2 linked regions of the Salmonirosea aquatica genome follow. The protein of the gene in region 1 interacts with the protein of each later gene in a pairwise test. Links are inferred from orthologs where the notes say so. Each region holds a gene or a part of one and is shown on either strand. Other genes may lie near its edges. The genes, in order: sucC and sucD.

The links.
Region 2: the proteins of sucC (region 1) and sucD interact in binary tests that used the Escherichia coli proteins (3 or more experiments, as listed by UniProt). The link is inferred for Salmonirosea aquatica from one-to-one orthologs.

Annotation. Positions count from the first base shown.
Region 1 is NZ_WHLY01000002.1:5,576,647-5,591,758, reverse strand. What follows is about bases 10,287-13,178. They hold sucC (ADP-forming succinate--CoA ligase subunit beta), read left to right. Parts: upstream 10,287-11,066; coding sequence 11,067-12,290; downstream 12,291-13,178. Other genes in these bases: GBK04_RS24010 (HEAT repeat domain-containing protein), read left to right, coding at 13,105-13,178; GBK04_RS24015 (DUF4269 domain-containing protein), read left to right, coding at 12,431-12,967; GBK04_RS24025 (ABC transporter ATP-binding protein), read right to left, coding at 10,287-10,764. Also shown: translocation and assembly module lipoprotein TamL, read left to right, coding at 1-1,195; tRNA (N6-isopentenyl adenosine(37)-C2)-methylthiotransferase MiaB, read left to right, coding at 1,356-2,795; GBK04_RS24065 (sigma-54 interaction domain-containing protein), read left to right, coding at 2,867-4,207; LPS assembly lipoprotein LptE, read left to right, coding at 4,292-4,774; GBK04_RS24055 (DUF8458 domain-containing protein), read left to right, coding at 4,842-5,675; preprotein translocase subunit SecG, read left to right, coding at 5,864-6,241; GBK04_RS24045 (hypothetical protein), read right to left, coding at 6,327-7,034; GBK04_RS24040 (co-chaperone GroES), read left to right, coding at 7,260-7,559; groL (chaperonin GroEL), read left to right, coding at 7,655-9,286; GBK04_RS24030 (DUF4174 domain-containing protein), read left to right, coding at 9,469-9,924; more of GBK04_RS24025, read right to left, coding at 10,105-10,286; more of GBK04_RS24010, read left to right, coding at 13,179-14,658; GBK04_RS24005 (glycoside hydrolase family 43 protein), read left to right, coding at 14,945-15,112. UniProt on the Escherichia coli protein: Succinyl-CoA synthetase functions in the citric acid cycle (TCA), coupling the hydrolysis of succinyl-CoA to the synthesis of either ATP or GTP and thus represents the only step of substrate-level phosphorylation in the TCA.
Region 2 is NZ_WHLY01000002.1:4,736,959-4,752,027, reverse strand. Bases 5,714-8,562 are described here. They hold sucD (succinate--CoA ligase subunit alpha), read left to right. Parts: upstream 5,714-6,623; coding sequence 6,624-7,502; downstream 7,503-8,562. Other genes in these bases: GBK04_RS20655 (DUF4271 domain-containing protein), read left to right, coding at 7,592-8,562; GBK04_RS20665 (hypothetical protein), read right to left, coding at 5,768-6,361. Also shown: GBK04_RS20690 (D-arabinono-1,4-lactone oxidase), read left to right, coding at 1-995; GBK04_RS20685 (VOC family protein), read left to right, coding at 1,053-1,937; GBK04_RS20680 (NCS2 family permease), read left to right, coding at 1,975-3,285; GBK04_RS20675 (5'-methylthioadenosine/adenosylhomocysteine nucleosidase), read left to right, coding at 3,292-4,122; GBK04_RS20670 (MFS transporter), read left to right, coding at 4,347-5,636; more of GBK04_RS20655, read left to right, coding at 8,563-8,749; GBK04_RS20650 (uroporphyrinogen-III synthase), read left to right, coding at 8,794-9,579; GBK04_RS20645 (PorP/SprF family type IX secretion system membrane protein), read left to right, coding at 9,709-10,665; porK (T9SS ring complex lipoprotein PorK/GldK), read left to right, coding at 10,927-12,000; porL (type IX secretion system motor protein PorL/GldL), read left to right, coding at 12,119-12,937; porM (type IX secretion system motor protein PorM/GldM), read left to right, coding at 12,992-14,590; porN (type IX secretion system ring subunit PorN/GldN), read left to right, coding at 14,659-15,069. UniProt on the Escherichia coli protein: Succinyl-CoA synthetase functions in the citric acid cycle (TCA), coupling the hydrolysis of succinyl-CoA to the synthesis of either ATP or GTP and thus represents the only step of substrate-level phosphorylation in the TCA.

The sequences.
Region 1 (15,112 bases):
CGTATTCAACGGCCTCGAAAACTTCGAGGTCAACCTGCGGGGCGGCATCGAGGCTGTGACGGGCTTCAACGACGGCAATCTGTACCGTAGCCAGGAACTGAGTGTTAACACCTCCCTGCTTTTCCCGCAGCTGCTGTTTCCGGCGGGTAGCTTCAGGTACCGGTTCGGACGTTTCAATCCCCGCACGCAGGTAGGTTTGGGCTACAACTACGTCAACCGGCCCGAGTATGCCCGTTCAAGCGTGAAGGCCGCCATGACCTATTCCTTGCAGCCTTCGCCGGTCACGTTTTTTAACCTTTCTCTACTTGATCTCAATATCCTGAATACCACCCGACTGGCGCCGGAGTTCGACAGCTTGCTGAGTTCGCTGCAAAGCCAGGGGAATAACCTCCGTAACAGTTTTCTGCGCTCGTTCGTGTCGGACATTAATTTTACGTTTGTCTATAATACCAACTCATTTATTGGGCCGCCCAAAAACGCCCAGTACCTGCGGGTAGCTCTGGAATCAGGTGGTACCACACTCGGGCTATTTCCCGGCCAGCGCGATATCATCAATAAACCCTTCGGCAATCTGCAATTTTACCAGTACCTGCGCTGGAATGTGGACTATCGGCACTATTGGCCAGTGGGTCGTCGCTCTTCGTTTGTGGCGCGGGTCAATTCGGGTAATGTGTACAGCTACGGGGTAAGTTCGGTGCCGCCCTACGAGAAGTATTTCTTTGCGGGGGGCTCCAACAGCGTGCGAGCCTGGCTGCCGCGCCGGTTGGGGCCGGGTGCTTCACCGCCACGCCTCACGCCCAGTAACTTCTCGGTGGAAGCGCCAGGCGAGTTGCTGCTCGAAGGCAATTTGGAATTCCGGGGCCGGCTTTTCCGGTTTTTTGGTGATGTCAATTACGCCCTGTTCCTCGATGCCGGCAACGTCTGGACCCTGCCTACGGCGAAGAATTCAACGCCCGCCGATTATGCTCCCGGCGACTTCCGGTGGAGTGAATTCACCCGTCAGATTGCGCTGGGAACGGGATTCGGGATCCGGTACGATCTGCAGTACTTTGTCCTCCGGTTCGATTTCGGACTGAAAGTGTACGATCCCTACCGCCAGAAGTTCGTACTGCGGGATTTTTCCTGGCAAAAGCCGTTCAGCCCTTCCCAACCCAACTTCCTCAATTTCAACCTGGGCGTAGGGTACCCCTTCTGAGTGGAGACGGGGCCGCCCGTGCGGTGGAAGGTACTTCGAGGAAGTGTGTTCTGTTGAACTTCTGGCAATTTTTACACTGACACTTTGTCAGTATTTTCGAGATTTTTTTCTACTTTTGCCGCTTGAATTTATTGAATGATCCTAATAGGTCTACGACCCAATGAGTATTTCTCTTAAAATATTGACCGAAGCCGACAAAGAAGCCTGTGAAACCGTGAAGGTGAGCGAGGAGGAAATTTCTTTGGGTAAAAAAAAGCTATTCATCGAAAGCTACGGCTGTCAGATGAATTTTTCGGATAGTGAGATCGTAGCCTCCGTCATGCGTGGCGCGGGGTTTGCCACTACCGCCTCCGAACAGGACGCCGACCTGATTTTCCTGAATACCTGCGCCATTCGTGACAACGCCGAGCAGAAAGTACGGAATCGGTTGAAACAGCTCAACCATTTGAAGAAAAAGAAACCCGGCATGTTGATTGGCGTGCTGGGCTGCATGGCGGAACGCTTGAAAGCCAAGCTGCTGGAAGAAGAAAAAATGGTGGACATCGTGACCGGACCCGATGCCTACCGTGACCTACCCCGGCTCATCGAGGAGGCCGAAACGGGCCAGAAAGCCGTGAATGTGCTGCTTTCGCGCGAGGAAACCTACGCCGACATCTCCCCTATCCGCCTGAATTCCAATGGCGTAACGGCTTTTATCTCCATCATGCGGGGTTGCAATAACATGTGCAGCTTCTGCGTGGTACCCTTCACCCGAGGCCGCGAGCGTAGCCGTGATCCGCACAGTATTGTGCGCGAAGCCCGAGAGCTTTTCGAGCAGGGGTACCGCGAAGTAACGTTGTTGGGGCAAAACGTAGATTCCTACCGCTACAAATCGCCCGATGACAACGGGGAAACCTACGACTTTGCTACCTTACTGGGCATGGTAGCGCAGGTGCATCCCGATTTGCGTGTCCGGTTCAGCACCTCGCATCCCAAGGATATTACCGACGAGGTACTGTATGCCATGAAAAAGTACGACAACGTCTGCAATTATATTCACTTACCCGCTCAGAGCGGCAACAGCCGGATTCTGGAGCTGATGAACCGGACGTATGACCGCGCGTGGTATATGCAGAAAATAGACCGTATCCGCGCCATTCTGGGCGAGGACTGCGGCATTTCACACGACATGATCACAGGATTCTGCACCGAAACGGAGGAGGAGCATCAGGATACGCTCTCGCTTATGGAGTACGTGCGTTACGATTATGGCTATATGTTTGCCTACTCCGAGCGTCCCGGCACGCCGGCGGCCAAGAAACTGACCGACGATATTCCGTACGATATAAAACTGCGCCGCCTCAACGAAGTGATTGCCGTTCAGCAACGCCATTCTCTGGAGCGCAATCAACGGCTGGTAGGCAGGGTGCACCGCGTACTGGTAGAAGGTACTTCCAAGCGCTCCGACTCTGATTTACAGGGCCGCAATGACCAGAACAAAGTTGTGGTTTTTCCGCGTGAGAACTTCAAAAAAGGTGATTACGTCAACGTACTGGTCACGGAATGTACCGCCGCCACCCTAATTGGTCACGCAGTAATCGAGTTGACAGCGGACTGTTAACAAGGGGTACTTTTCGTGCCCTTGGTTGTCTCTCGCAATCATTATCAACTGCACCCTATCCACTAGAACAAATGGATCTATCCGAAATACAGTCCGTTAAAAACCGCTTCGGGATCATAGGTACCGCACCGGCCCTCAACTACGCCATCAATGTGGCGATGCAGGTGGCGGCTACTGACCTAACCGTGCTCATTACGGGCGAGAGTGGCAGCGGCAAGGAATCTTTTTCCAAGATCATCCATAGCCTCAGTACCCGCAAGCACGGGAATTTCATTGCCATTAACTGTGGAGCCATTCCCGAAGGTACCATCGACTCCGAGCTTTTCGGACACGAAAAGGGGGCCTTTACCGGTGCGTTGGATGCGAGGAAAGGGTACTTTGAAACCACCAACGGCGGCACGATTTTCCTGGATGAGATCGGAGAAATGCCCGTCGCAACCCAGGCCCGCCTGCTGCGGGTACTGGAAAACGGGGAGTACATCCGCGTGGGAGCTTCCAAAGTCCAGAAGACCGATGTGCGGGTGGTAGCGGCTACCAATGTCAACCTCAGGGAAGCAGTCAATACCGGGAAGTTCCGGGAGGACCTGTATTACCGGCTCAACACGGTACCTATCTTCGTACCGCCCCTGCGCGAACGGGGCGAAGACGTGCTGATGCTTTTCCGCAAATTCACCAACGATTTTGGCGAACGCTATCGTACCCGGCCTGTGCGGCTGTCGGCGGAAGCCCGGGATACTTTGATGGATTTCGAATTCCCCGGGAACATCAGGCAATTGAAAAACATCGCCGAACAGATTACAATCCTGGAAACCGATAAGGATGAGCCCATCAGTGCCGACACGTTGTACCGCTACCTGAATCCCATGAATCCCGTTCCGCCCCGGGCCCGGATGGGCCAGGCGCTGATTCCTCTGGGCTCAGGCGCTGACGCAACCTCCTTTTCCGAACGAGAGCTACTCTATAAGGTACTCTTCGACATGCGCCGCGACGTGACCGAGTTAAAGAAACTAGTCAGGGATGTTTTACAAAATGAACAACCCAACCACGAAATCCTGAAAAACCATCAGGATCTTTTCGACACTATTAATCCTGAAACCGCTTCACCCGTTACCGAAGCCTCCCGCCTGCTGGCCGCCCATGAGCAGCAGTTATCCGACATGACCGGATTCGACCGGGGGGTACCTAAACGCGTGGTGGATCTGGATCGGTACTCCGAAGAACGCAATCTGATAGAAGACGTGGAGCATATCGCCGAGGAAGAAGAGTCTCTTTCCCTGGAAAATCAGGAGAAAGATCTCATTATCAAAGCCCTGCGCCGCAATAACAATAAACGAAAGTACGCCGCCCAGGCGTTAGGCATATCAGAGCGCACCCTGTACCGTAAAATCAAGCAGTATGATATTGAGGAGTGAGGGGAATTATAAGCTATGAATTATGACGGGGTTGCCCATGCGATTATGAGATACGGGATTTTTAGGAAATACGCTCTTCTGTTTTTGATTACGAGCCTATCACTGCTGGCGGTGGGTTGTGGGGTGTATTCCTTTACGGGCACTAATCTTTCGCCCGACATCAAGACGTTCACGGTGCTGAATTTCAACACCGGAGTGGCGGGTGGACCGGCTAACCTACCCACCCAGATCAACGAAAAAATAAAGGAGTACTTTCAGCGGAACACCAGCCTGACCCTGGTTCCCAACAATGGGGATCTTGTTCTGGAAGGTACCCTGACGGGTTACGACGTGGTGCCGGTGGCACCTACCGCCAACGACCAGGCCGGCTTCAACCGCCTCAACGTCACGGTGCAGGTACGCTTCACCAATACAAAGGACGAAACCAAGAATTTCGACCAGTCATTTTCCTTTTACGCCGATTTTCCCCAGAGCCAGACGCTCAATCAAAACGAAGCCCGGCTTTTGCCCACGATTCTGGATCAGATTGTGCAGAATATTTTTAATAAGTCGGCCGCCGACTGGTAAACCGGACGGCTTTGTTTGTACCTTCATTGATAATATTGATTACTTACTGACACCAAGTTTCCCCTGCATGACTACCGTCGATAAAGAAACCTTTGCCTACTGGGTAACGCACCCGCACGACATCGGGGCACCCAACCTAGCCCGGCTGGAAGCAACCGCCCAGGCCTACCCCTATTGTCAGATCACCTACACCCTGATGGCCAAGGTAGGAGCCGATATCGCCTCACCCCGCCTGACCGAACTTCTGCCTCTTGCAGCCATTCACACGCTCAATCGAAGTGCCCTACGCCATTTGATCGAGGGCGAATTTGCCTGGTCGGATTCCCTCCTCAACCGCATGACCGACCTGTCGCCCGGTCGTCATCTGTCGGACCGCGACTCTCGTACCCAGGCAGTTTCCCAAGGGTCCGGAAAACCTACCCTCTTGCCCTATGAAGAACTTTCAGGTACCTCCGAAACACCCGTTGACGATAGCCTGCCCTCTTCTCCCCCGGTGGACGACCGGGTGATGAGCGAAAAGGTGATCGAAGAAGAACTTACCTATAAACGGCTCAAACCCACGTCCATACCGATGATTGCGTTGCTCCCACTTCCCAAAACCCGGGAGGATGACCGGCGCAAGCAGCAGGAAATCATCGAGGCCTTCATCAAGAATGATCCGCGGATCGGTCCCATCCGCAACCAGCCCAACGAGCAGACCACCCAGACGGTCGATCTCAGTCAGCGCGCTACGGCGCCCCCCCTGGCGGGGATGGTCACCGAATCCTTTGCCAAGATCCTGACCAAACAGGGCAAATTGGATAAAGCCGTCGAGATTTATGAAAAGCTGATGGTAAAGAATCCGGAAAAAAGAGATTACTTTGCGGAAAAAATTGCGGAATTGAGGGAGGAAAATCAATGATGAGTTATGAAAGACGAATGATTAGTTACGGCCCAATCATCTTTCTATCAAGACTTTGCATAGCTTATCTTCTGTTGATATATACTTGTTTTTTCCGTTTTTTTCGTTGTTTAATTCTTTTCGAAACACGAAATCACATTACGAACCTTTCATTCATAATTCATCACTCATAATTCATCATTCAAAAAATGTACTTGTCACTTGTTATTTTAGTAGCCATTATTGCCGTATTGCTGATTTTAATCGTTCTGGTACAAAACTCCAAGGGAGGTGGGCTTTCCAGCGAGTTCAGTGGAAGCGGGGGCCAGATGTTCGGCGTGAAGAAAACCACTGATTTGCTTGAACAAATCACCTGGGGCATGGCCGGAGCCATCATGTTCATTTCGTTGGCTTCCTACATTATCGTAGGCAACGGTACCCAAACCAGCCAGACGATCAACAGCGTCAACATCGAAAAAGCCCAGAACAGTGCCCTACCGGGTGGCAGCATCGCGCCGCCTCCAGCCGCAGGTACCTCTCCAGCGACGACCGCTCCGGCGACAACAACCCCCGGCGATACGAACTGATACGGTTAGTACCCTCAGCTATATGCGAAGCGCCGGCCTGAAAAATCAGGCCGGCGCTTCGCATATAGGAAGATTCCTTTCCAACCTACCCCGCCTGCATGTAGCGCACCATGAGTTGCTTGGCGGCAGGCAGCAGGGTTTCGTCCAGGGGGTACTCGCGGGGCGATTCGACCATGTAAGTGGCCGGATTGGGCAAATGGGTATAGCGGCGCGTAAGTTGCACTTTGAGGCTTTCGAACGTGGTGTTCTGGCTCTTCTGCACCGATTCGAGCCAGCGAGTCTGGATCATCCGCTCACGACGCGCATCGAACAGCGTGACCTGATAGCTGTAGATCGTCGTTTCGCGGCGGGTGGCCCGATGGATGAAAAGGTACCCTTCTTCGGTACGGAGCGGAATGATGCCAATGGGCGCAATGGAAAGCCCGCTTTCTACTTCTTCGTAGCGGGTCTGCCCCTCTTGCAGCACCAGGGAAAACTGCGGAATGGCAAAATCCAAGATTTCGTTGATTTCTTCCAGATGCGGATCATCCTCGTAGATTTCCTGATAGAGCAGCCGCAGCCGAACCGGATCAATCCCGGTCAGATTCTTGGGAAAATGTGTACGTAACGATTTCTGTGATTTTTTAAAATGAACGCTACTCTGATAATGCTCCGTTACATTGGGTAGGTGCGGAAAAAGCATTTGCTGCCTGAATTCGTCACGCACGTGCTGTAAATATGCCAGTAAGACATATTTTTTGTACTCAAAATCCAGAATTCCGTCGGTGAGCCACTGGCTTGATAGTTTGGTCATGGAGGGATTATGTTGATTAACGGGTAAAATTTAAGCAATTCCTGCGAAATACAAAACGATCTACTCTCTGTTTGGAGTATAGCGTACATTTTGTTTGCAAATCTCAAATGATGAAGAATGTCAGCCCTAGACTGAAAAAATGACAGAAAAAACGGCTGGCACAGATTATGCCTGTATAGGTATGTCAAATTAAAATTATGACAAAATATTAAACCGTTAATTCTTATGTCAACTTTAACCGAAGAAAAAGTGAGTGTACAGCCCCTGGCCGACCGCGTTCTGGTAGAACCGGCTCCCGCCGAAGAAAAAACTGCCTTTGGCATCATTATTCCTGATACCGCGAAAGAAAAGCCCCAGCGCGGAACCGTTTTGGCGGCTGGTCCTGGCAAAAAGGACGAGCCAATGACCGTCAAAGTGGGTGATACCGTACTGTACGGCAAGTATTCTGGCACTGAATTGACCGTAGATGGCAAGGATTGCCTCATCATGCGCGAATCAGATATTTTTGCCGTCATCGAGCAGTAAAAATTCAATTTTGAATGAGTGAATACCTATCCCGGAACATCCGGTTTCTCATTCTTTTATCAAATTTTAAGTAAAACCATTAAGAACTAAAAGTTATGTCTAAGAAGATCTTTTTTGATTCAGATGCACGCGATAAGATCAAACGCGGAGTAGATACCCTCGCCGATGCCGTAAAGGTAACGCTGGGCCCCCGTGGTCGTAATGTCGTTATTGATAAGAAATTTGGCTCACCTACCATTACTAAAGACGGTGTGACCGTAGCCAAGGAAATCGAACTGAAGGACGCCATGGAAAACATGGGTGCTCAGTTGGTAAAAGAGGTAGCTTCCAAAACCGCCGATTCGGCTGGTGACGGTACTACTACGGCTACCGTCCTGGCGCAAGCCATCTACACCATTGGTGTGAAGAACGTGGCTGCGGGTGCCAACCCTATGGATCTTAAGCGCGGCATCGACAAGGCTGTCAGTGCCATCGTGAAGAACCTGGAAACCCAGAAAAAAGACATTTCCACTTCCAAGGAAATCGCGCAGGTAGCTACTATTTCGGCTAACCACGACGAAGAGATCGGTCAGATGATCGCCGAGGCTATGGAAAAAGTGGGTAAAGAAGGTGTAATTACCGTAGAAGAAGCCCGTGGTACCGAAACCGAAGTGAAGACGGTAGAAGGTATGCAGTTTGATCGGGGGTACCTTTCTCCCTACTTCGTGACCAACACGGAGAAAATGGAAGTAGAAATGGAGCGTCCTTACATCCTGATTTCTGAAAAGAAAGTTTCTTCCATGAAGGAATTGCTTCCCGTCCTTGAGGCGGTAGCGCAAACGGGTCGTCCCTTGATTATCCTGGCCGAAGACGTAGACGGAGAAGCCCTCGCTACGTTGGTAGTAAACAAAATCCGCGGGGCTTTGAAAGTAGCTGCTGTAAAAGCTCCCGGTTTTGGTGATCGTCGCAAGGCTATGCTGGAAGATATCGCCATCCTGACCGGCGGTCAGGTGATCAGCGAAGAGCGCGGTTTTAAATTGGAAAACGCCACGCTGGATTACCTGGGTAGCTGCGAGAAGGCTATTATCGACAAAGACAACACGACTTTGGTGAATGGTGACGGTCAGAAAGAAGATATCTCCGGCCGCGTGAACCAAATCAAAGCCCAGATCGAAAACACTACGTCGGACTACGACCGCGAGAAATTGCAGGAGCGTTTGGCCAAGCTGTCAGGTGGCGTAGCCATTCTGTACATCGGTGCTGCCACCGAGGTGGAAATGAAAGAGAAGAAAGACCGTGTTGATGACGCTCTGCACGCTACCCGCGCCGCCGTTGAGGAAGGTGTGGTAGCCGGTGGTGGGGTAGCTCTGATCCGGGCTGCCGAAGCGCTGAGCAACCTGACAGGTAGCAACGACGACGAAACTACGGGTATCAACATCATCCGGATGGCAATTGAAGCTCCCCTTCGTACCATCGTAGCCAACTCGGGCGGCGAAGGTTCTGTTGTGATCCAGAAAGTGAAAGAAGGTACGGGTGCTTACGGCTACAATGCCAAGGACAATACCTACGAAGATCTTCTGGAAGCGGGTATTATCGATCCTAAGAAAGTTACGCGCCTGGCGCTGGAAAACGCTGCCTCGATTGCGGGTATGTTGCTGACCACCGAATGTGTGATCGCCGACGAGCCCGAAGAAGACAAAGGTGGTGGCGGAATGCCCCACGGCGGTGGAATGGGCGGAATGATGTAATTCCAACTTCCACTTGTATAGCAAAAAGGCACGGACTGAGTCCGTGCCTTTTTTGTTGCCTGGCTGATGGTGCTATGGTTACTCCATTTACAAAATAATTGTGGAATGATTTGCTTTTACAGGGCAGAATCTTTAAAATTAACAATTATTTAACATTGAAGTAACAGTAAAGTAATATAGCGATGCGTCAATCTTTTTCTATTCGTACTCTGGCAGGTCTTACTTATTTACTATTAGGTACCCTTACATTCAGTTACGGACAACAGAAAACCATTCCCGATTTCCTGCGTGAAAAACAGGTTTGGAACGAAAAGCTGGTGGTAATTTATGCTCCCGCTGAACAGCAGCATAGGATCAAAGAACAGCTTAATACCCTTTATTCTTCCCTTAATACCTTCAAAAAAGAAAAAATCGTGGTGGTTCAGATTCCAGCTGCCCTCTCGGTTATCGATCGGATGTACCTTAGGCAAAAGCTACGGTATCACGAAGATCGGTTCAACTTATGGGTTATTGATGAAAAAGGGAACCTCCGCATGAGTAGTACCAAAATCAACACCGCCGATCAATTCTTACGGGTGCTGAACATTGAAACCCGGCCCGAGGCCTTATCAAAAGCTCAGTATTTTTGGAAAGAGTAATGGGCTGGTAAAAATCTTATTATAATCACAAAAAAGCCGTCCGGAAATTCCGGACGGCTTTTTGATTTACTCAACGTTATGAAAAACTTCTTGCTTAGGACGTCTGGGTGGCAGATCGGTCACAGGTACCTATATAATTTTAAACATCAGAATTGACTGGAAACTATCCGTAGGCCAGGGTTACTCCATCAACCCGTCGCGCATCACCAGACGGCGATCGGCCATCTCGGCCAGATGCTCGTTGTGGGTTACGATCACAAAAGTCTGGTTCAATTCGTCACGCAGGGTGAAGAATAACCGATGCAGGTCCTCGGCGTTGCGGGAATCCAGATTGCCGCTCGGCTCATCGGCCAGTACCACTGCCGGGCGGTTTAGTAACGCCCGCGCTACGGCAACGCGTTGCTGCTCACCGCCCGAAAGCTGCGAAGGCAGGTGATCCATCCGATCCGACAGGCCCAACAGGGCCAATAGCTCGGCGCCACGCTTCCGGGTATCGGCTTCCTTCGCTTTGGAATTGATGAACCCCGGCATACACACATTTTCAAGCGCCGAAAACTCCGCCAGCAGATTATGAAACTGAAAAACAAAACCGATGCTCTCGTTGCGGAATTGCGCCAGCGCCTTATCGCTCAGCGTAGATATATCCGTATCCTGAATAGTGACCCGACCCCGGTCAGGCCGATCGAGGGTGCCAACGATGTGCAGCAGGGTACTTTTGCCCGCTCCCGAGGCCCCCACAATGGCAACAATTTCGCCGGGTTGAATCGTGAGGTCAATTCCCTTGAGAACCTGTAGAGTGCCGTAGCTGCGCGTGATACCCTGCGCGGTAAGTAAAGCCATTTTCTAGTGGACAGTTGAGACGGGGCAGCCCGTGCTGTTAAAAGTTGAAAGAGCATTTCACAAAAGGCGAGTGAAACTTATCCTCGTTTTGAATTATTCGCTAATTTGCCGTGAAACTAACGAATTACAGGCATACATTGGCTGCCGGCTGTTGGCTATCAAATATCACTTTATCGTAATTGACTGAAATACCTACTTTTACATCATAATTCGTGGAAGTACTCTTCCGAAGCGATTCTACTCACTTTCAACCGCCGGGCTACCCCGTTTCCATTTTCAACTTTTAACTTTCAATTCAAAAAATGAACATTCACGAATATCAAGGCAAAAGTATTCTTAAAAAATACGGCGTTCGTATTCAGGAAGGCATCGTAGCCGACACGCCCGACAAGGCCGTAGAAGTGGCTCGTAACCTGAGCGAGCAGACGGGCACCAAGTGGTACGTGGTGAAGTCGCAGATACACGCCGGTGGCCGTGGTAAAGGCAAGGTTGTCGGGGGCGAGCAGCGCGGCGTGGCTTTGGCCAAGTCGGTCGAGGACGTGCGGACGATTTCCAAAAATCTGCTGGGTAAAGTGCTCGTGACGCATCAGACAGGTCCCGAAGGAAAGCAGGTCAATAAGGTACTGATTGCTGAGGACGTATACTACCCCGGACCAAGCGAACCGAAAGAATTTTACATCTCCATTTTGCTGGATCGGGCCAAAAACTGCAATGTCATCATGGCCAGCACCGAAGGCGGTATGGACATCGAGGAGGTAGCCGAGCATACGCCCGATAAAATCATGAAGGAATGGATCGACCCTTCTGTCGGTTTGCAGGGTTTTCAGGCCCGCAAGGTAGCTTTTGCCCTGGGTCTGGAAGGCGAGGCGTTTAAAGAAATGGTGAAGTTCATTACCGCCCTGTACCGAGCCTATAACGAGAGTGACGCGTCGATGTTTGAAATCAATCCGGTACTCAAAACCTCCGATAACAAGATTTTGGCCGTGGACGCCAAGGTGAACCTGGATGACAATGCGTTGTTCCGCCACCCCGAACTGGCCGAAATGCGCGACATCAGCGAGGAAGATCCCCTGGAAGTGGAAGCCGGTGCCAACAACCTCAACTACGTCAAACTAGACGGCAACGTGGGTTGTATGGTCAACGGCGCGGGTTTGGCGATGGCTACCATGGATATTATCAAACTATCGGGTGGCGAACCCGCCAACTTCCTTGACGTAGGGGGTGGAGCCAATGCCAAAACCGTAGAAGCCGGTTTCCGGATTATCCTGAAAGACCCCAACGTAAAGGCCATCCTGATCAACATCTTCGGAGGTATCGTACGTTGCGACCGCGTAGCCGCCGGGGTAGTTGAAGCCTACAAGGCCATTGGCGAAATCCCCGTTCCGATCATCGTTCGTTTGCAGGGTACCAATGCCGAAGAAGGCGCGCGGATCATCAACGAATCGGGTCTGAAGGTATACTCAGCCATCGAGTTCAAGGAAGCCGCCGAGCGCGTAGAAGAGGTACTGGCCGAAATGGAAGCCTAGCCAGCAAACTTTTGATACCAAAAAAGGCGACCGTATTGGTCGCCTTTTTTGGTTGTTTGCCTGTCTGTCGATGAGGTACCCTTCACAAGGTATCACTTTACGTGTCAGGCCGAAATTTTACGATTTCGATTTTTAGTGTCATGCCTCAACCTTTATTTAGCGACATCACCTACCTGCGGGAAGGTACCCCCACACAGCGCCGCGCCTACCATGCCCTCATCGACCTGGGCATTTTCGACAAGCTGAAAGCATATTCGCCCCTGCTGACGGGAACCATTCCGCTGGATATCGATATTGACGGCAGCGATCTGGATATCATTTGTTATTGGCAGTTTGCGGATGAATACATACAGACAGTTCGACAACACTGGGGGTACCTACCCGATTTTCAGCTTCGGCACTACGAAATAAATGGCTTTCAAACCCTCGTGGCCAGGTTCTCCGCCGAAAATTTTGTGATCGAAGTGTTTGGTCAAAACCGCCCTACGCATCAGCAGGAAGCGTACCGGCACATGGTACTTGAATATGAAATCCTCCAAAAGATGGGTCCGGCCTTCAAAACGAAAATTCGGGAGTTAAAAAAGAGCGGGCTGAAAACAGAACCTGCCTTTGCACAATTGCTTGGTTTGCAAGGGAATCCTTATCAAGCGTTGCTGGATTATGAATATAAGAAATAATTGAGGAGTGGTTGGTACCTTTCCAGTAGCAAGAAGTGAAATACCTGCGTATATAGGTATATTTGGAGGTATGTACGCAATTTATTGCGTTTATGCAGATGTTTTGTAGGCAAGCCTAAAAGACGATACAACAAGAAATGGAAATGTGGCAATACATAGAAGCTTTAAGACAACCTAACAAGACTTGGTTTTTCTCAAAAGGCAACACAGAAGAGAAAATTAACGCTTTGGCTAAAATTGCCAATGATGGTTATCCAAGTCTTATTTACAATTTGACAGAATTTCTAAAAGATGACAATAGAGAAATAAGAGAAGCTACTTGCAATACAATAATTCATCTGTTCAAAAAGATTGACAGTAAAAAGGGATATTACGGCACTCTCAAACATTGTAGCATTTCAAAAGGCGACATTGATTTCTATGAAGCTAATTTTCCAAAAGAACAATATGTTGAGTTATTAGCAATAAGTTCATTAAACAGTAGTGGGTACATAAGAGAAAAAGCAGTTAAAAAACTTACACAAGTCGACAGTCCAAGAGCCATACAATTTTTAATTTATCGTTTGGCAGATTGGGTTTTGCCAGTTCGACAAGCGGCACTAAATGGAATTAACAAGTATAAAACAACTGATTATATTGACAGTTTAATTGAAAATTTGCCAATTTTTGAGTGGCTTCAAAAAATTGAGCGGACAGACCTTAGTGGTATTTACCAAGAAATTGTTGAGTTCATAGTAACTAGCAACAGAATGTATGTAATTGACAACTTTAAGCAATACCAAGATAAGCTGAGAATACTTTTGGCGAGACACATTTCAAGTTCATTTAGAGAAAAATCACAAGAGTTAAAATTGTTTCTAGCAGACAAACATTTTTTAATTAGAAGCTTAGCAATAAACCATTTTGACAAACTTGGGCAAGCAGAAATCAAGCAATTACTCAATGACAAATCAGCAAATATTCGACTTCAAACGCTTTATTGCTTAAAAGACAAAAACGGCTTTGAAGTAACAGTAAAGAAATTTTTAGCGGACAATTCAGCCACGATAAGACATTTTGCAAGATTTACGCTTAAACAATCAAACATTGACTTTGCAATATTTTACAATGACAACTTACAGATGAACTACCAAGTAATTGGTTCTTTAAGCGGACTTGCTGAAATCGAAGGAAAACCGTATTCGAAAACTGTTAAGTCATACCTTGGCCATAAAAAAACAAGAGTTAAAAAAACAGCATTTTTAGCTCTTTGCAAACTTGACGAAGGAAGTTCTTATGCTTTTGCATTAGCAAACCTTGACAGTCCATATATTGGACTTAGAAACGTAATCATTGAATTCCTATCTCACATTCCGAGACAAGAAGTCTTAACAAAGGCAAGAAGCATTTACGAAATAGGCAATTATGATTTAAAAAAGTCTATGCTCAAACTCTTTAACAAAGTTGGCGGTTGGACAGCAATCCCTGATTTGATGATTGGAACAATAGACGAAAACGAAAACATAAGACAATTGGCGTTTGAATATTTACAAATTTGGCGAGCAAGAGCAGTAAGACTATTTTCAACACCAAAACAAGGAGAAATTGAAAGAGCAAAACAGGTTTTCAACTTCGTAAGCGAGAAACAAGAGGACAAACAATATTTTAAAACAAACCCAGTATATGGACTTGACTTTTACTTCAATTATTGATAGATGAATAAAGCCGTAAAGAAAGCACCCCGGAGGGGTCGACCCCTCCGGGGTGCTAAGCTTGACTATTCCAACTATTGCTATTAACCATCGACGCCTCCGGCGTGTAAGCCTGAAACTTTACTTTACATTCTAATTCACCCATCAATAACAGAAGGCTAGCTTGTAACAGGCGTTTGGCGAAATGTTGATACGGCTTATTCACCGTAGATCTATAGCACAAAACGCCTTACTCGATTGGAAATGACTTGTAAAAAAATTTATCCCCAATAAATATCCCAAATCAATGAAACACACCTTATATATCCTCCTGGCCCTCTCCCTTACAGCCGCCTGGGCGCAACCTGCTCAAAAATCAGCCCCCGAAAAAGCAGCGGCCAGCAAACCGTTCAAAATTGAAAAAGGAAAAGACGTATGGATGATGACGTACTTCCGTCAGCGGTACCCGACCCGG
Region 2 (15,069 bases), 840 kb from region 1 along the record:
ACCTGCACGAAAAAGGCTTTGCCTTGCACAACCTGGCCTCGCTGCCTCATATTTCGGTGGCGGGCGCCATCGCCACCGCCACCCACGGTTCGGGCGAGAAAAACGGCAACCTGGCCTCAGCGGTGTCGGGTCTGAAAATGCTCACAGCCAATGGAGATTTGGTGACCCTTTCGCGGGAGAAGGACGGCGAAAATTTCAATGCCGCCGTAGTGCATCTGGGTGCTTTGGGTGTGCTAACAGAGGTGACGCTCGATCTGCAACCTACCTTTCTGATGACGCAGTATGTGTATCAGAATATGCCGATTGCCCAGCTGAAAGATCATTTCGACGAAATTCAGGCGAGTGGGTACAGCGTGAGTCTGTTCACCAATTGGCAGAGCCAGGATATTGCCGAAGTGTGGGTGAAGCAGCGCGCCGACGCGCCGCAAATGGACCAGAAAGAATGGCTGGGCGCTACCCTGGCCACCCAAAATCTGCACCCCATCCCCGAACTTTCCGCTGAAAATTGCACCGCCCAAATGGGGGTACCCGGTCCGTGGTACGAGCGGATGCCGCACTTCAAGATGGGATTTACGCCCAGCAGCGGCGACGAACTACAGGCGGAGTACTTTTTGCCGCGCCAGCACGCCGTAGACGCCATCATGGCCATCGCCCGCCTCGGCAACCAGGTAGGGCCCTACCTGCTCACCTCGGAAGTACGAGCGATTGCGGCGGACAATCTGTGGATGAGCCCTTGTTACAAGCAAGATTGCATCACGATCCACTTTACCTGGAAACCCGACTGGCCCGGGGTCAGTAAGTTGCTGCCGATTGTAGAAAAAGAATTGGCTCCCTACAACGCCCGCCCGCACTGGGGCAAGTTGTTCGCGATGGCTCCGGCTGATCTCCAAAAGCATTATCCCCGATTACCGGAGTTCCGGGAAGTGGCGAAGCACTATGATCCCAAGGGAAAGTTCCGGAATGCGTTTTTGGAGAAAAATGTGTTTGGTAGTTAATCGAAAAAATTCTTCAGGCAATACAGCCCTTATTTTTGGGAGCACGAATCTTAAACCGTGAATGGGTATTTCGGCGGTATGAAAATGTTGGCATGCACTTTCTTGCTATGGCTACGCTTAACAAACGTTTTCGCTCAGGTACCTTACTCCAGCCTAAGGTCAACGGCCGTCTCCATTGATCATGTTCCGGTAGTAGTTCGGGATTTAGAATCTATCAAAAACCTACTTTCCGAAACGCTGCATTTTAAAGTAAAAGCAGGAAAGCCCCACGCAGGCATCGAGAATTGTTTTGTAAAATTTCAGGATGGCACCTACCTCGAATTCATTACGCCGCTTGATAGTACACCCGATATTGGAAAGTACTACACCAGATTCTTAAAGCAAAGGCAGGGCGGCACGTCCCTGGCGATTTCGGTCCAGTCAGCAGAAACGGTCAAAAAAGAACTGCGGGCAAAAAACATTGCATTTACCAGCGATAGTAATCAAGTTTGGAAAACCGTCGAGCCCAGCCAGTCTGATCTTTTTTATATCGAATATGCGGATAAAAGCTGGAAAGACACCCAGCAAAACACGAGTCACCCGAACGGTGCATTGTCCCTGCGATCGGTTTGGATTATTTCAGCGAATGTAGGGGAAGATACCGGGAAGTACTCAGAATTCGGTTTTACCAATACGGGAAAAGAAGTACTTTTAGATGTTCCAGCCCACCGACTTGCCGTTGGAAGCAGCACATTATTTTTAATCGATCAAAAAAACGGAAAACGACTTACCTCAGGGTTCAGCGCCAGAGAATTGACTGGAATCTGCGGCTTCACGCTAAAAGTCAATTCCCTGGGTACCTTGAAAAACAGGCTGCCAAAATCTGATATCGTTAGGGTTGATACCAAGCGTATCCTCTATTTCCTGAATGAGTACAATCTGTTTCTTGAATTTATTGAATGAATAGAGTTAATGGATTCTTACCAAGTACCCTTTGCTGATGCTGGAACGCTACTTTGAACTGCGCCGGAATGGTACCTCGGTGCGCGTGGAACTCATCGCCGGGTTATCCACTTTTCTGGCTACGATGTACATCATTGTGGTCAATCCGGCCATCCTGAGTCAGGCAGGCATGCCATTCAGCGGGGTACTTACGGCTACGGTGCTGCTGTCATTTTTTTGCAGCCTGATGATGGGCGTTTACGCCAAAAATCCGCTGGTCGTAGCACCGGGCATGGGATTGAATGCTTTCTTCACCTTCACGGCGGTGAAGGGTTTGGGAATAACTTGGGAAACGGCTTTGGGCGCCGTATTCTGGTCGGGCGTAATATTCCTTTTACTTTCTTTACTAAACATCCGGTCGTTGCTGCTGCAAGCCATTCCCAGTGCCTTGCGTCATGCCATTGCGGCCGGAATCGGTCTGTTCATTGCCCTGATCGGCTTCATTAATGCCGGGTTTATCGTGGACAATCCGGCCACGCTCATCAGCCTGGGCAACACGACGAGCCCGTCGGTATTGCTTTTTATTTTCGGCTTGGCCCTGACTGCCATCCTCACTACCCGAAAGGTACCCGGAGGAATTATCATCAGCATTTTGGCTGTTTCCATTATCTACTTATTGGGGGGTACCTTGTTCGGTACTGCCGCTCCGCTTCCCGAAAACTGGGTATCCGCCCCGGATTTCAGTCTGCTCTTTCGTTTAGATCTGATGGGTTCTTTGAAATTCTCGCTCTGGCCCGTCATCTTTGCCTTCATTTTCACCGACCTTTTCGATAGCTTGTCTACTTTCGTAGGAGTAGCCGAGGCCGCCGACTTGAAGGATAAGCAGGGAAACCCGCGAAATGTCAAGCAGTCGCTGCTGACCGATGCCGTAGCCACCACCCTGGCCGGGCTGTTGGGTAGCAGTCCGGGGACAACCTATATTGAATCGGCCGTGGGCATCGAACAGGGCGGACGCACGGGATTGACGGCCGTTTTTGCGGGCTTGCTCTTCCTGCCTTTTATGTTTCTGTCGCCCGTTTTATCCCTTGTACCGGCCGTGGCCACGGCTCCAGCTTTGGTCATGGTGGGGGTATACATGGCGCGGCCCGTGGTGCAGATCAACTGGCAGGATATGGAAGAGGCCATTCCGGCTTTCCTCGCGATGATACTGATTCCCTTCAGCTACTCCATCACGCAGGGGATCATTTGGGGATTTCTGAGTTGGACACTTTTAAAAATCGCGCAGGGAAAATTCAGAGAGCTTTCGCCCGTCCTGCTGATTATTGACGTTCTTGCTATCCTGTCGTTGATTACCGGCGTTCATCCCTAGCTACCTATGCAAAAATCAGTACGCTTCTCTCTTTTTATCCTGGCTTTTTTTTTCATCCTTGTTGCGCCTACCCGGGCGCAACTATACAAAAAGAAGAACGTAACTGCCCTGCTGGGTGCTTTCAGTGACGAGGTCAAATTGTTGGAAGAATCTGTCAGCCACAAGCGTGTCCGCACCGTGCACGGCATTCCGTTCACGACGGGAAAACTCAATGGCCGCAAGGTAGTCATTGCCCTCACGGGCATCGGAAAAGTGAATGCCGCCATGACGACCACGCTGATGCTCCAAAAATTCCGTCCTTCGGAGGTACTTTTCACGGGCATTGCGGGAGGACTCAATCCCGAACTACTGCCCGGCGACATCGTCATTGGCCGCGAAACAACCTACCACGATTTTGGCTACATCACTTTTCAGAAACAAGCTACCCGTGCCACCCGCAACCCCATCACGGGCGAGTACAACCCGGTTTATTTCAAGGCGGATTCTATACTATTGGCCAAAACGCTGGAGGCCGCCGGAAAAGTGACGCTCAAGACTGCCAGTGAGACCCGCCGTGCCCCCAAGGTAGTAGTCGGCAGAATCGTGACGGGCGATGTATTTGTCTCCTCGGAAGAGAAAGTCAATCAACTCCTCACGGATTTTGAGGCCGATGCCACCGAAATGGAAGGCGCCGCCGTGGCACAAATCTGCCATCAGCAACAGGTACCCTGCATCGTGATCCGAAGCCTGAGCGATAAAGCCAATGGAACCGCCCGGGAAGATATGCTCAATTTTCTGAGCGTAGCCGCCCGCAATTCAGCCGCCCTGGTACTGGAAATTCTTAAAGAAATTAAATAGAACCTGGTATTGACGCAGGTTAGTAGATTATTATCCTAAAAGCCTAGTTAACAGACGCCTATTCATTAATTCACCTTTGATCTGCTGGTTTCTTTTAAAAACAAATCCAAAGTTTTGAAGGGTCTACAGGCTAGTTTTACGTCCTTTTTGGCAAGATGCTACGGGAGAATTGGGTATTCAAGCCCTTTTATACCGAACCCTACTATTTAACTACCTACTCACTAATGGCCCAAATTGTAGAAACCAAAAGTAAAACCTACCGCTGGACGGTCGTAATACTCCTCTTCTTTGCTACCACCATCAACTACCTCGACCGCCAGGTCATCGGTCTTCTGAAGCCTGCTTTGGCCGGTGATTTCAACTGGAGCGAATCCGATTACGCCAATATAGTCATGGCTTTCACGGCCTCCTATGCACTGGGCTACGTAATATTCGGGCGCATCATTGATAAAATAGGTACCAAGCTGGGGCTTGGACTATCGCTGGTGGTGTGGAGCGTTGCGGCTATGGGACACGCTCTGGCCAAGAGTACCCTGGGCTTTGCTTTTTGGCGGGCTACCCTGGGCTTGGGCGAGGCGGGCAACTTTCCGGCTTCGATCAAAGCAGTAGCCGAGTGGTTTCCCAAGCGGGAACGGGCCTTCGCTACGGGGCTATTCAACTCAGGTACCAACATCGGGGCCGTAGTGGCTCCCATCATGGTACCCTGGATTCTGGGCGCTTATGGCTGGCAGGAAGCCTTTATCATTACGGGAGCGATTGGCTTTATCTGGCTTGTTTTCTGGTGGTTCATTTACGAAATCCCCAGCCGCAAGAAGGGCATTTCCAAAGCTGAACTCGAACTCATCAACAGCGATGCCGACGACGATTCAGAAGAGCAACCTATCCCCTGGACAACTCTCTTCCGGGTACGGCAGACCTGGGCCTATGTGTTCGGCAAATTTCTTACCGATCCCATCTGGTGGTTTTTTCTATTCTGGCTCCCCTCGTACTTTGCCCAGATTTTCGATCTGGATTTGAAAAAACCCAGTCTACCTCTGGTAGTAGTATACACCGCAAGTACCGTGGGAAGCATTGGCGGTGGATATCTGTCAGGCTGGCTGATCAAAAGAGGTTGGCCTGTATTTAAGGCACGGAAATCGGCGATGCTACTATATGCCTTTATGGTAATCCCTATCGTGTTTGCCACCTCGGCCACGAATATATGGACAGCCGTAGCCTTTATCAGTCTGGCCTGTGCGGCGCACCAGGCATGGAGCGCCAATATTTTCACCACGGCTTCGGATATGTTCCCACGCCGGGCAGTAAGTTCCATTGTAGGTATCGGCGGCATGGCGGGCTCGCTGGGTGGTGTTTTATTCCCGTATATCGTGGGGCAGATTTTAGATACTTTTTCCGCTCGCGGCGACATTACCAGCGGCTACAACATCATCTTTATCATGTGTGGCTCGGCCTACCTGATCGCCTGGGTGGTGATGCACTTCTTTGTCCCCAGAATGGAGCGGGTAAAGGTGTAGAGAGATTGTTGAATTGTTGAATTGTTGAATTGTTGAATTGTTGAATTGTTGAAGGCAAATTCAGCCAACTGCGGTACCTACTCTACAATCCAGAATAACTTTGTGCCTTTGTTCCTCTGTTCTTTTGCCCCTTACTTAAAGAGAATTCTGTACTCGGCTTCGACGGCTTTGCCCAAGCAAAACGTCGAAGCCGCCACTAGGATGTGGTACGGACCAAAGGCTACCGCGGGATTCAGTTCCAACCTCAGCTTACTCGACAACGCCAAGATCGTCATGGCAAAAACCACCCACAAAGCACTTTTCTGCTTTTGCAACAAGCCCCAGCACGCAATGAGCAGGGCAATGACGATGCACAGCGGCTGCACGACCTGAATCAGGGGACTCAATCGGTATGCGGCCAACCCCAGGAACAATCCTGTGCCGGTGCCGATGGTTGCCCAAAAGGTAAAGCGGGTAGCCACGGAATGACTGATCAATAGCCAGGTACCTACCATCATGCACAGGGGTCCCAACGTGGCATCGAGTCGGCGTAATGACTCCACCACGGGCGACAGCCCTTCCCAACCCACGTACCACAGTACTGCCATCAGGGAAGTGACAGACAGAGTGATAAAAAAAACTCCCCATAGCAGGCGACTATATATGGGTTGTTTCTGGAAATAGACAAGGAAGACGGCAAAGGCCGTGATACTGAGAATCAGTTCAGACAGACTGTTCAGGACCATGCGGATTCGTAGGGCTGTGGGTTTGAAATAGCAGAAGGGCAATTTACAAATTCTTACCACAATTTGCTACCTAGGGCATTTCATCCTACTTTTACCGAAAAAGTAGGATGGTACTTTTCGAACCTGTCCTGAAAAAAGTAACACCTCCTGTATATCCAACCGTTTCCTGACCTGAATCGATTTCTTTATACAGTATTTATAGTTATAAAAGTCCAGTCTCCAGAATCCAAATCGCGCGGGCGTACCCGTTCCAGCACTATCTATGAGCGTTTTAGTAAATAAGAATTCAAAAATCATTGTACAGGGATTCACCGGTTCCGAAGGGTCTTTTCACGCCCAGCAGATGATTGAGTATGGTACTTCCGTGGTAGGTGGAGTTACACCTGGCAAAGGCGGCATGAGCCACCTGGATCGTCCTGTTTTCAACACCGTCGATCTGGCCGTGCGGGCCACTGGTGCTGACGTGTCCATTATATTTGTTCCCCCGGCTTTTGCCAGTGACGCCATCATGGAAGCAGCCGACGCAGGCATTGGTGTGATCGTGTGTATTACCGAGGGTATCCCGACCAAAGACATGATGATGGCCAAAGAGTATCTGAAAGGAAAAAACTGCCGCCTGATCGGCCCCAACTGCCCCGGAGTGATTACGGCCGAAGAGTGCAAAGTGGGTATTATGCCCGGTTTTATTTTCAAGAAAGGTACCGTGGGTATTGTGTCCAAATCCGGGACGCTCACGTATGAAGCCGTAGATCAGCTCACCCGCTCGGGGTTGGGCCAAACTACCGCAATCGGGATTGGGGGCGATCCTATCATTGGTACTACTACCAAGGAAGCCGTAGAACTCCTGATGAACGATCCCGAAACCGAAGCCATCGTGATGATTGGCGAAATCGGGGGAAGCATGGAAGCCGAAGCAGCCCGCTATGTGCAGCAAGTCGGTAACATCAAACCTGTCGTAGGCTTCATAGCCGGTCAAACCGCTCCCAAAGGCCGCCGGATGGGCCACGCCGGTGCCATCATTGGCGGTGCCGACGATACGGCCGAGGCCAAAATGCGTATTATGCGTGAATGTGGCATCCACGTGGCCGAATCACCCGCGGTGATTGGCGAAACGATGCTGATTGCCCTGGGAAAGAAATAAATAGAAACGATTATAGCAGAACGAAAAGGGCTGGGGGAACCCCGCCCTTTTTTGGTAGTATGAAACGGTACCATCGCTCGATCACCCTAATGTTTTTAGTCCTTTTGGGCTTCTTTGCTCCGTCGGCCCGGGCGGCCAATGAGGTGGGGCCCGAAGGTAGCCATTACCTGGTGTACGACTTCACAAACGATTGGCTGGTGTACAGCAGTCAGTATAATAATTATATCCCCTATTCCAGTGCTCTGAACGAAACCGATCTGTCGGTCAGCTTGCTGGTTGATCTTTTGAAGAACCGCCGTTACGACCTGCTCATTTCGACTTCAAAAGAAAACTATCTGTTCGTGGAAGGGGCTTTGCAAAAAAAACTCACTCCCGATGAGTGGCTTGTTTTGAGTGTCGACAGCCTGCGTAAACTTTATAAAAAAGACGAAATTCTGCTCACGCTGTACGGTTCGGCCGGGAAAGAAGACAAAACCGTTCTGATCGGTCATGCCAAAAGAACCACGGCCACCCCTGGTACTACCGCGAAGTCCAGCCCCCTTTCTTTCATCAACATCAAGCCCCTGCGTACTTCTCCGTTCGGTGATTTTTCTGTACTGCTGATTCTGTTGCTTTTGGTACTTACTCTTTTTACCTATGCCGGGTCACCCTCGCTCTTCCGCCGGTTCATCACTCCGGCCGATTTTTTCGATCGGAGTGAGCGAAATGACCTGTATCGTTTCAACCGCCCCTACGGGCGCTTCATGTTCATGATCGCTCTGATTGTGAGTATGGCTATAGGGTACCTGATCCTTTTTCTGGCCCATTATGGATTCGATTTATTTGCTACCAGCGGTTTTTTATCTGATGGGACTACCTTAACTGATTTCCTTACAGACTCAGCCAAACTCACGTTTCTATTCTTAGGACTGCTGTTCCTGAAATTCATCATGATGGAAATAGTCAGCGGCGTACTGAATCTCGATCGGATCGTCAACAGCCATTACATCCGGGCTTTGCAACTCTCCTATATCTTTTATGGAGTCTGCATCATCGTTTTTTTCGGGATATCACTCCAGAATCCACTCTGGTTTCGGCAGCTTGGCCCCTACCTATTATACATAGCTATTTTCTACTACCTGGCGCGTTTCGGGCTTCTTTACATATTTACCAACTCCTCCGGTCAGTTTATAAATCTGTATTTATTTTCGTACCTTTGCGTCATTGAAATCATACCCCTCATCGTTGGCGTTAAGTTTGCCAACTAGTTCTTAAGGATGCTTTTCATGCCATAACCCAATAGAAAGATTACATGAGTGAGACCATCAAATTTGATCAGGATCGGCTCAATAAGGTAACAAGTATCCTGGTTAGCCAGTCACGACCTGCCGATGAAAATTCCCCGTATTTCGAGCTGGCTCGGAAATACAACATCAAAGTTGACTTCCGGCCCTTTATTAAAGTAGATGGCGTGTCGTTCAAGGAGTTTCGGAAGCAAAAAGTAAACATTCTGGACCACACTGCCATCATCTTTACGAGTCGTAATGCCATTGACCACTTTTTCCGCATCTGCCAGGAAGGTCGGATCGAGGTACCTGCTGACATGAAGTACTTTTGTATTTCCGAACAGACCGCCAATTACCTGCAGAAGTACATCATCATCCGCAAACGGAAAATCTTTAACGGTACCAAGACGGCCGTGGAGCTGATCGAGCTGATCCGCAAGCACAAGAACGAGAAATTTCTCTATCCTTGCTCGGATGTTCGTAAGAACGATATCCCCGAATTTGCCGATACCGAAGATCTTCATTTTACCGAAGCCACGATGTATCAGACCGTTTCGGCCGATCTGTCGGATCTGGAAGATGTATACTATGACATCATCGCCTTCTTCAGTCCGTCGGGCATCAAGTCGCTTTACGATAATTTCCCCGACTTCAAGCAGAACAAAACCCGTATTGCCGCCTTTGGGTCCACTACCGCCAAGGCCGTCGAAGAGGCCGGTCTGTTCCTGGACATTTTGGCTCCCCTGCCCAACGCCCCGTCTATGAACGGTGCTCTGGAGCTGTACATACGAAAAGCTAACCATATTCAATGACAAACCGAAGGCCGATTTTTTTTCGGCCTTCGTCGTTTTTCTCAATTTTTTTCTTGAATATGCGTTATCCTGTAAACTTTTCGGAATAAGGTTTGTACTCTCTATTGAATACGACTATTACCAGCCTGTATGTTACGAAGCATTTATACCACTATTTTACTGACGGCGGGCGGCTTACTGTTCTCTACCCTTGCTTTTGGCCAACAGCCTACCCAATTCAGCCAGTTTCAGCTCAATCAGCTTTATTTTAACCCGGCCGCTGCCGGAGCGGATGGTGCCACACGCTTTCAACTCATGCATCGGACGCAATACTCCGGCTACCAGGGTACCTTTGATGAGGGCGGGGCACCTACCACTCAGTTTTTTTCGGCCAGTGTGCCCATTAAGAATCTGGGCTTGGGCTTTACGGCCTACAACGACAAGATCGGAGCGCTCACCAACCAGAGTTTTCAATTGGCTGCGGCGTATCGATTGGCCCTCAGCAATGGTACCCTGGCCTTGGGAGGTAGCGTAGGACTTTATCGTATGGCGCTTAATTATAACCTATTGCGCCCCAACGAGCCAGGTGACCCGCTGATTGGGACGGGCGTTGTGGGCGAAATGCACCCCGATGTGAATCTTGGTGTTCGTTACGAAACTACGGGCTACTACGTGGGTGTTTCAGTGAATCACCTGCTCAAATCGAAATACACTCTGGGCTCTGACAACGCCACGAACCCCCTTATCCCTACGTATTACGTCAATGGTGGGGTCAATCTGGAGGTAGGGTACCTTTTCGAAGTACAGCCTTTTGTGATGGGCAAGTCCGACCTATCTGCATTTTCAGTCGAAGGAGGCGCAATGGTGACCTACAACCAGCGTTATTGGGCCGGAGCTTCCTACCGGGCACAGGATGCAATTATTCTGATGGGCGGAATCAATCTTTTGCAGAACCAATCGTTGCGGCTTTCAGGAGCTTACGATATCGTGACCGGCGCGACCAGCCTGAAGACTCCATCTTCGTTCGAGGTGTTGCTTTCCTACCGATTACCCGCCCCGAAATTGGGCAAGAAAACCATTGTGCGGACTCCACGATTCCGTTTTTAAAGAAATGTCATCTTTTAAGCGTCGATTCTTAGGTATTTGACGTAGTTGTAGTTGGTGTGTTTGGAAACCAAACCGTACTTTTGGGGAATTTATTTGAAATAAATCCGCATTCATACCAAATAGATCATGATTTCGTTAGGTACGGAATGAGAGAATATAAATTTGAATTATCGGCCCTAATCGGTTTTTTTGCATATACTAGACCACAATCACTTATCGTTTTTAAACGGATATCAATCAAATAACATAGCGTAAACCACCATGAATGTTAACATGTTCTATCGAAATGGCTCCAAAGGTTTGCTTTTTGTGGCCGCAATCATGCTCCTGCAGAGTTGTGGTTTCATCAAGGAAAAATTTGGTAAGGGAGGAAAAGAGGAAACTGGAGTAGCCAATGGAGAAGTGGTGGCCACTGCCCGCAAGGGGTACCGCCAAACCACACCCGCCGGTATGGTGATGATTCCTTCGGGATCATTCGTCATGGGTCAGGCGGATGAGGATCTGGCGGCTACGATGGTGAACATGAACAAGCGCGTGACCATCAGCTCGTTCTACATGGATGATACCGAAATTACCAACAACGAGTATCGCCAGTTTGTAACGGCGCTTCTGCTGGACTCAATCTCGGTATTGGGTGAGGAAGAAATCATGACCAAGTACTACCCCGACACTACGGTATGGAAGAAAGACTTCGCCTACTCGAACGGTGATCCCATGGTGGAGTACTATTATATGCACCCTTCGTTCGATACCTATCCTGTGGTGGGTGTAAGCTGGACGGCGGCTAAGTATTTTGCCGAGTGGCGTTCTAACCTGTACAATGATTACCGCCTGAAAGAGGGGATGTTTCACTCGCCTAATTTCCGGCTACCTTCCGAAGCTGAGTGGGAATGGGCCGCCCGTGGCGGACGTCAGGGAGCTAAATATCCCTGGGGAAACCCTTATACGATGAATGGGAAAGGCTGCTTTCTGGCTAACTTCAAGCCTCAGCGCGGTAATTATGATGCGGATGGGTACCCTTACACGGCTCCTTCCAATGCGTATAACCCCAACGAATATGGTCTGTACAATATGTCAGGTAATGTGTCGGAATGGACCCTGGATGCCTACGCCGACAATGCCAACACCATTCTGTGGGATATGAACCCTGAAAATGATGACCCCACTGAACCCCGCAAGGTAATTAAAGGTGGTTCCTGGAAAGATGTGGCCTATTACTTGCAGACAGGTACCCGTTCCTACGAACTTGAATCGCAGCGTCGTGCCTTTATTGGTTTCCGGTGCGTGATGGACAACTTCGACGGACGCCGGGGAGCCACCGGAAAACGCCGCTAACCACAAGCATTACTTAGGAAGCAGCGGCATCATCGCTGCTTCTTTTTTACCCGAGTACCTCACAAAACAACATTTCTTTTACACTTTCCTTCAATTAATTTTAACAATCTGAATTTTTATGGCTAAGAATAACGGCTCTAACGCTTTCTTCGATAAAGTCCTGCCTACCTTTTACAGTGCTGGCGCCGCCGTGGTAATATTGGGCGCTCTAGGCAAGATTCAACACTTTGACTGGGGTGGACCGATGCTCACGATTGGACTGGGTACCGAGGCAGTAATATTTCTACTTTATGCATTTCAAACTTTCGTGCAGCCCGTAGAGAGGCAACCCGCTTGGGAAAGAGTATACCCCGAATTGGCTGATGACTATGATGGCCCCCTCGGTTCGCTGCGCACGACTGGCCCGCAAGCTAATGGTCTGACCGCCAATATGGACACCATGCTAGCCAATGCCAAAATTACGCCGGATATTTTCGACAATTTGGGCAAAGGTTTCCGTAATCTTTCGGAAAGCGTCAGCAAAATTGGTGATCTGACTGATGCTACCGTAGCCACGAATGACTACGCCAAAAATGTAAAAAATGCCTCCAATGCCATCAATGATATGAATAAGTCGTATGGAGTGGCCATCACAGCCATGTCTTCAATGGCCGATGCTACCAAGGATGCCCAGTCGTACCGGGAGCAATTCCAGCAGATTACCAAAAACATGGGTGCCCTCAATGCCGTATATGAAATGGAGCTACAGGACACTACTAAGCACCTGAAAGCGATGAACGCATTCTATGGTAACCTAACTACGGCCATGGCCAATATGTCGGAAGCTACGAAAGAATCGCAGGTTTTTAAAGCCGAAATGTCAAAATTGACCAACAATATTTCTTCACTCAATAGTGTATATGGCAGCATGTTGACCGCAATGCGGGGCAATGCCTAAACTTACCCAACTCTAACTAATTAATCTTCACAAGATAATAGATCACTAAATTCTATGGCAGGTGGAAAAGAAACACCCCGTCAGAAGATGATTGGGATGATGTACCTCGTATTGACCGCTATGCTTGCCCTGCAAGTAAGTTCGGCGATCATCGAAAAATTCATCCTTTTGAATAATTCACTTGAATTATCTTCCGGGGCAGCCAATAAAATAAATCAAGAAACTGTATTGAAAATTAAGGCCGCAGTGGACAAATCGGGTAACCGAGCTGCTGACGTGGCCGTGATGAAGCAAGCCGACGAAGTTCGTGCTCTCACCTCGAGTATGGTGAGCGAATTGAGCGCTCTTAAGCAGGAAATCATTACGAAGGCCGGTGCGGGCCTGAAAGAAGACGGCAGCATCAAAAACCCGCAGGAAGAACAAAAAGTGGCGGAATTGATGATTGGCAGTGGATCGCAGAAAAATGGCAAAGCGTATGCCTTGAAGCAAACGCTCAACGATTTTACGCAGAAGCTCAATCAATACAGCCCTGAGAAATTTCAACCCTTGGCTTTGGATGCCAAAGACGACCCTATTTCAAAGAATCGGGCTGATCAACGCAACAAAGACTTTGCGGAATTGAATTTTGATCAAACGCCCGTAGCGGCCGCCTTGGCCGTTCTGAGCCAAAAGCAAACGGATATCCGCCGTATGGAGGGCGAAGTGCTCAACTATCTTGCTAGCAAGGTAGGAGCCGCCGATATCAAGTTTGACCGTATTCTGGCCATGATTAGCTCGGAGTCTAAAGTCGTAGTAGCAGGTACCAAATATAAGGGTGAAATGTTTATCGCTGCCTCGGCTTCAGGTATTACACCCCGCATGAGCCTAAATGGTGCTCCGGTACGAGTAGAAAATGGCAAGGGGATTATCGAGTTTACCGCTCAGGGAGGTGGTTATGGCGCTGATGGACTAGTACGCCGTGTTTTACAGGGTGTCATTTCTTTCCCTACTCCGTCTGGACGTGATACCACAGTCCGTCTGGAGCAGGAGTACTTTGTTGCTAAGCCAGATTACCAAATTGAAACAGGTACCATGCCTCCCTTATACCTAGGCTGTGCCAACAAACTAAGTATTGTGAGTCCAGCTTTGGGTGCTTTGTGGGCTCCTGATTTTAGAGCAGATGGAGCTGAAGTCATTAAGAGTGGACAGAAGGGTAAAATTACGGTTGTTCCCAATCGGAAGCAGGTGCAACTCACAGTTTTGAATCAAGGTAATGTCCTAGGTACAAGCCCTTTTAATGTGTCACTTGTTCCTAAGCCTTCGCTTGAATTGCGGGTGAATGGAGGTGCTTATGATGGACGCAGAGGAGCCGCAGCTTCCAGCGTTCGCTCAATTCAAGTAGTGGCAATTCCCGACGAAAGTTTCAAAAACTTTTCGCCTGAAGATGCTCAATTTCGGGTTTCCCAGATTCAGGTTTCATTGGCCCGTGGTTCCCGTAGGATAGGCAATCCGGTAACACTTAATGGTGGTGGTTCTGTTTCTGCTCTTGCTGCCAATGCTGAACCTGGCGACCGTTATGTAATTGAAGTTTTAGGTGTTCAACGACGTAACTTCAAAGGTGAAACTAGCAATGTTGAAATGGGTAGTCAACCTATGACGGTCAATTTGAATTGATATCAGTCTATTATACTGATTTATGGTATAATCCGTTATAAAGAAAAAATCAGCAAAAAAGAATCGCTATGAGGATACATGGAAAAGTGGTGGCGCTGTCCATCGCATCGCTGGCACTGGGCGCAACGGCGGTGAAAGCGCAGGAGCGGGACGAAACCAAGATGAATCAGCTTTCGGCGCGTCCGATCGACGATCAGGATGTAATGATGAAGCGTACGCTCTGGCGGCGGATGGATTTGAAGGAAAAGCAGAATCTGCCGATGTTCTCAAAAAACAACGAGATTACGCGCTATATTATCGAAGCCACCAAAGCAGGCCTAATCACTGCTTATGTCAACGATTCGTGCACTACTGAATTGACCCCAGAGCAAATGCACAAAAAACTGTTGATGCCTAATCAGGTAGCCGGGCTATCCGCCGAAGAAATTGCGGCGGGCTTTGGTCAGCCTACCGACAACGGAGGCTGGGGCGATACACCG